2 linked regions of the Acidicapsa acidisoli genome follow. The protein of the gene in region 1 binds, or shares a complex with, the protein of each later gene. Links are inferred from orthologs where the notes say so. Each region holds a gene or a part of one and is shown on either strand. Other genes may lie near its edges.

Region 1 (3,181 bases):
CGAAATGCCCGACATGAGTTCCCCGCAAACGAAAACAGGGAGCAGCGCTCCAGCGCCACTCCCCAATCCCATCCGCGATTGTTCCTAGACTACCCGTCCACCCTCAAATTCCCCGCAAATCGGTGAAATACTCCTAAGCTATTCAAAATAAACAATCTATAAACCAACCCCCACGAATCGATCCTTGACAGCACCAGCAGAACTGAAAAATAAATTGCCCAACGCCCAGGAGCAGTTGTCCCCCGGGTAGCCGGGCATCCACCGCTGCCCAGCTATCCTTGCGGTAACCCACTTTTCCACTACCCCGCCAAACCCTGTGCAAACTGTGGACACTCCGTTCCCGTTGCAAATCCCGTCCCCACTTGACCCGCATCAATCCAAGCTCAAACCCTGCTTTCCACCCCTCTTACCCAAAAATCCACATCCCATTTCCGCCTCGCTGTGGGAACGGTGCATCCTCCGGTACGCATTTCACCCCTGTTTTCCCACCTTTCCACTTGCCCTCAATTCCACAGGCCAGTTTTCTAAAACTCGTCCCAATCCCAACCCCAGACTCAACAACAAGATCCGCCAGATTTCCACTTTTCCTTCCGCAACGGGTACTACGGCGGGGCTAAATAACTCTTTGTTCAATTCTTTTCCGTAACCCGTCGCATCTCCCGCTCTACCTCTCGCAAAACCAAATCCGGGTGCCCCATCCCCTACCCAAAATTTGATGGCGCTTCATCCCGGCATGGGTGGGATCAACCAGTCTTCGAACGCCAACCCCAAATCCCCGCTTTTCATCGGTTCAAGCCGAGTTTTCCACCTGGCCCAAACCTTGCTCTTGCATACAATCAAGGCAGGCCAACCGCGCGTTTTCACTGCATACCCCTGTGGTGTAGAGTGGCATCACGCCCAAAGCGCGAGCGGCCACAAGTCGCAAAGCAACTTCTGACGCAGGAGAGGAAACAAATCATGCCAGGGCTGGGATTCGAAGAAATAGACGTTGTGACCACCGCACCTTCACAGGGGGCTGTAATGGAAATCACCGTAACGCGCCAGGACTTGCTCAAGGAACTTACCGCAATCCAGTCCGTTGTCGAACGCAAGACCACCATCCCCATCCTCTCCAACTTCCTCGTCGAAGTAACCGACGGCGCCGAAGGCGGCCAGATCAACATCACGGCCACCGACCTCGACCAGGCCATCCGCACCTCCGCCAAAGCCAAGGTCAAGAAAGCTGGCTCCTGCACCATCCCCGCGCGCAAACTTTACGATTACGTCAAGCTCCTCCCCGACGGCGAAATCTCCCTCAAGCTCCTCGACAACCACTGGGTCCAGATTCGCTCCGGCCGCTCCAACACCAAGATGGTCGGCCTGGGCCGCGCCAACTATCCCCAGGTTCCCGAGCTGCCCACCGTAGCCTCCGTCAAGATCCCGGTAGCCGTCCTCAAGACCCTCATCGCGCGCACCATCTTCTCCATCTCCAACGAAGAATCCCGCTACACCCTCAACGGCGCGCTGCTCATCCTCAAGGCCGAATCCATCGCAATGGTAGCCACCGACGGCCATCGCTTGTCGTTCGTAGAAAAGCCCGAAGAAACCCTCGATGGCGTAAGCGGTGAAAAGCGCATCCTCATCCCGCGCAAAGCCCTCGCCGAGCTGCAATCGCTCCTCAACTCCACCGAAGCCGAACACGTTGAGTTCGCCGACGACGATCTCTGGCTCTTCTTCCGTATCGGCCATCGCACGCTTTCCAGCCGCAAGCTCACCGGCCAGTTCCCCAACTACGAAGCCGTCATGCCCCGCGACAACACCCGCTTCGTCGTTGTCCGCTGCGCCGAGCTATCCGCCGCCATCGGCCGCGTAGCCCAGTTCGCCGACGAGCGCAGCGGAGCGGTCCGCATCAAGATGGAACAGAACGAGCTCAAGATCACCGCTCAGTCCAACGAATCCGGCGAATCCGAAGACTCCATCGAAACCCCTTACACCAGCGACCCGCTCGTAGTCGGTTTCAACTCCAGCTACATGCTCGACTTCCTCAAAGCCATGGGCAACGAAGGTGAAGTGCGCCTCGAATTCAAAGACGGCCAGTCCGCCGGCCAGATGCGCCCCGAAGATCCCGACGCCGAATACAAATATCGTTATGTTTTGATGCCAATGCGCATCTGACGCATCGAATACGCGGAAGAGGGAAAAATCCGCACTCGGCTCGCCTGTTTAAGTCAGATCAGCTAGGTGCGGATTCTCTTTTTCCCGGGCTATGGCCCAACGGGAGAGATAACATGAACATCTTCATGATTCTCGGGATTAGTTTATTTGCTTTGATGGGAATCGTAGTCCTCGTCTTTTCCTGCCTACCCTCCCCAATGGTCAATAAGCTGATGCGCCGATTCAAAACCACCCGCTGACGAATGGCAAGATAAGTAGGATTCTGTAGAACCCAACAGCCCACGCCTTCGCTGTTGTCGTTGTCTTTGCATTTCTGTCTGTCATTCCCGCAGGGAATCTGCTTATCTAGTCACCCCTCCAACCAAACCCGCATTCCCTTCAAATCCATCACCACCACCGAGTGCTCCAGCAGCGCATGGCCCACCGTCCCATCGAACATCCCATCCGGCAAATGCACCTCCGGCCCCGCAAAATACACAGTTGCATCTTTAGCCAGCACCCGGCCCTTAAACGCCTCGGCAGTCGCCACAGATGTCATCATGTCCACTCCGCCATCGGTGTACTTGATCCTCTCTTTTTTCGTGGACCTTGCCTCCTCAACCAACCCCAGCTTCTCCACCGAAGTCGGATAAATCAGCATCGTCCCACTGAACAGTGAGTCGATCTGCGCTGTAATAGCCTTCCCATTGACCGAGAACCCGGTAGCCACCAGAATCGGCGGCCCGTGCTTCCCAAACGTCGGAGTCGTCAACTCCCCGCACTGCCCCGGACACTGCACATCGCCCGTCTGGAGATCCGAAAACCGAACCTTCCGCCCCACATAATCCATCTCCAGCATTCGCCCCTTGAAAGCCGTATAAGCCAGCGACCCATCGGATTTAGGCATCTGATCCTTCGACATATACGCCGCCAGATCCATTACCAGCACCTTCACGTCGCCCAGTCCCGCATCGCCTATCTTCAAACCACTCAAGACCGCCCTTCCGTATCCCGGGACTTGCTTGCCATCCGCTCCCTTCACCGGCAA
Region 2 (3,082 bases), on another replicon or contig:
TTACTGTGTTCTCCATCCTGCTCCCCGTTCTTCTCATGTTGATCGGCAGTTGGGCCGACGCAATCGCAACGCCGAAGAGCGCGTTGAACGAGGCGCTTCATCTCGCCGGCAACGATGACATGGCTCTTTTGATCGGCGTGTTGGTCAGCTTCTTCACACTTGGCCGGTTACGCGGCTTTACGAGAGAGACGATTCTGCGCTTCAGCAATGAATGCCTCGCACCTACGGCGACAATCACGCTGCTGGTTGGCGCTGGCGGAGGCTTTGGAAGAATATTGCAGGATAGCGGCGTCTCTCAGGCCATTATCGGAGTTGCGTTGCAGAGCCACATTCCATTGCTGCTGCTTGCTTGGCTGCTCGCCGCATTGATGCGCCTGGCCACCGGTTCCGCGACTGTGGCTATGACGACAGCCGCCGGCATTGTGGCGCCAATCGCCTTGCATAGCACTGGCGTTCGACCGGAATTGCTGGCCATTGCCACCGGAGCTGGCTCGCTCATTTTCTCTCATGTCAACGACGGCGGCTTCTGGCTTGTGAAGGAGTACTTCAACATGAGCGTAGCGCAGACGATTGAGACCTGGTCGATCTGCGAAACCATCATCTCGGTCACGGCGTTGCTTCTCACTCTTGCGTTGTCGCTTGCGCTCTAATAGACGCAATATTCCCGAATAGCGTCCCTGAATTCTTAAAGAGCCCTCTCGAAAACGGCCTACCATGAATATGGGATGAACGGACGGAAGATTGTTCATGTGGATATGGATGCGTTCTACGCCTCCGTCGAGCAACGCGATAGTCCGGAGCTGCGCGGGAAGCCGGTTGTCGTTGCCTGGCGGGGAAAGCGCTCCGTAGTCTGCGCGGCCTCCTATGAGGCCAGGCACTTTGGCGTGCGCTCAGCCATGGTCGCGACGCATGCCGAGCGTCTGTGCCCGGAGGCAGTCTTTGTCCCTCCCGACTTCACGCGTTATCGGGCAGTTTCACGCGCCGTGCGCGAGATCTTCCTCCGGCACACGGATCTCATCGAGCCGCTATCGCTCGATGAAGCATATCTGGATGTCACCGAGAATAAGACCGGCCTCGCAACGGCTACGAAAGTCGCCAGCACAATCCGGCAGCAAATCCGCGAAGAGCTCAGCCTGACTGCCTCTGCGGGTGTCGCTCCCAACAAGTTCCTGTCGAAGATCGCCTCCGATTGGCGTAAGCCGAATGGGCTTTTTGTTATCCAGCCCGCGGAGGTGGCGAGCTTCCTGACTCCATTGCCTGTGGGCCGCATCCCCGGAGTTGGAAAAGTCACGGAAGAGAAGCTCGTCAGGCTCGGAATGCGCACGGTCGGGGAGTTACGAACCCTCCCGCTCAACGAGTTGCAACGCATGTTTGGCCGCTACGGACAACGCCTGTATGAACTGGCTCGCGGAATCGACGAGAATCCGGTCGTGCCTAACCGGCCGACAAAGTCCATCTCAGCCGAGGACACGTTTGAGCAGGATGTACTCCTTGCCGAAACTGAACCCATGATTCGGCGTTTGGCCGAAAAAACATGGCTCGCTTCCCGCAAGGAATCGCGAATCGCCCGCACCGTGGTCTTGAAGTTGAAGACGGCTGAGTTCCGCGTGATGACCCGAAGCCAGACGGCCCCGGAGCCGCCAGCCTCACAGGAAGAGCTGACTCAGATTGCTCTGTCTCTGCTGCAAAAAGTAGGAACTGATCCCGGGCAACGATTCCGCCTGGCGGGCGTAGGGCTCGGCAACTTCCGTGACCCAGGCGAGAGCGCGGAACCATCGCTTTTCCCCTTGTAGAGGGATGTCTCTAGTCTGAGCCCTCTGGAAGGAAATGATTGACAGAAATGCGCTCAGCGGAAACTGCGCGAGTATACTGGCTGCTCAACGGAAAATCAAGATGACTCAATGGGACGCGGTAGTCCTCAAGAAGTGCCCGCGTTTATGGTTTGAATGTTGATCCAATTTGCGATGTATCGTCTTGGTTATCGCGTTTTCCCGGTGAATTAAGGGGGAGGGAATTCATGCCAGTCAGAAACGCCTTGAACCGTCTTTTGGCCGGAGTTATGGTAGCCTGTGCGGCGTCAGCGCCCCTTATCGCGCAGTCGAACTCGTCCTCATCGAATCCGTCCTCATCGACCGCGACCTCAGGACCGGCGGCCTCGATTGATCACCCATCCGGATATAACCAGCCGCCAAAATACATTCTGGACGTAATGCACGCGCCTTCCCCGCCAGTTCCATTGGTAAGCCCGACAGAGGACACGATTCTCTTGGTGTCCTGGCAAGACTACCCATCGATTTCTCGGGTGGCGACACCTTTCCTGCGCCTTGCCGGCGTGCGCGTCGAGCCGAAGAATCACAGCAAGCACGACACCCCTGGCGGCTACGGCATCACGCCCTGCGCCAGGAGCTTCGCGTTGGTGCATATCGCCGACGGCGCGCAAATCCCCGTCGCGCTTCCCGAGGGTGCGTGCCCAGGCCAGCCAATCTGGGCCGCTGACGGAAAACGATTCGCGTTCGTGAATCTAGCGCCGGACGCGGTCGAGCTCTGGATCGGCGACGCGAAGACCGGCGAAATTCATCAGGTGTCCGGTGCGCGTCTCAACCCAATGTTCAACGACGAAATGAAATGGATGCCCGACCAGAAAAGGCTCTTGGTCAAGCTAGTTCCCGCGGAGATGGGTGCGCCGCCTCCTGAACCAACCGCGCCAATTGGTCCGAGCATTCAGGAGACAGAGGGTGAAAAAGGTCAGAGCAGTACCTATGAAAACCGCGACACGCTCCGCAACACGCACGATGAGGATCTTTTCAATTACTTCGCGGCCTCACAACTCGCTCTAGTCGACGCGGCCACCGGAGCGATCCGGCCTGTGGGTACGCCTGGAAACTACCAATCCGTCGACCCCGCGCCGGATGGGCAGCACATACTCGTCACCGCGATCCACAAACCCTACTCGTATATCACGACTTATGATCGCTTTCCCAAAGAAGTCGAAGTCTGGGACATTGCGGAACCCTCAAACCTTCGTGTTCATACCATCGCGTCGCTTCCGCTGGCGGATCGCGTTCCAATCCACGGCGTGCCG

Evidence for each region.
Region 2: the proteins of dnaN (region 1) and dinB are in contact, whole or in part, in a solved structure (PDB 1OK7), measured with the Escherichia coli proteins. The link is inferred for Acidicapsa acidisoli from one-to-one orthologs.

The regions. Positions count from the first base shown.
Region 1 is NZ_JAGSYI010000001.1:1,290,333-1,293,513, forward strand. What follows is about bases 198-3,055. They hold dnaN (DNA polymerase III subunit beta), read left to right. Parts: upstream 198-957; coding sequence 958-2,154; downstream 2,155-3,055. Other genes in these bases: OHL23_RS05155 (retropepsin-like aspartic protease), read right to left, coding at 2,504-3,055. In the rest of the region: more of OHL23_RS05155, read right to left, coding at 3,056-3,181. UniProt on the Escherichia coli protein: Confers DNA tethering and processivity to DNA polymerases and other proteins. Acts as a clamp, forming a ring around DNA (a reaction catalyzed by the clamp-loading complex) which diffuses in an ATP-independent manner freely and bidirectionally along dsDNA.
Region 2 is NZ_JAGSYI010000002.1:1,841,519-1,844,600, reverse strand. The notes cover bases 1-2,759. They hold dinB (DNA polymerase IV), read left to right. Parts: upstream 1-725; coding sequence 726-1,793; downstream 1,794-2,759. Other genes in these bases: OHL23_RS17350 (S9 family peptidase), read left to right, coding at 2,018-2,759; OHL23_RS17360 (GntP family permease), read left to right, coding at 1-650. In the rest of the region: more of OHL23_RS17350, read left to right, coding at 2,760-3,082. UniProt on the Escherichia coli protein: Poorly processive, error-prone DNA polymerase involved in translesion repair and untargeted mutagenesis. Copies undamaged DNA at stalled replication forks, which arise in vivo from mismatched or misaligned primer ends.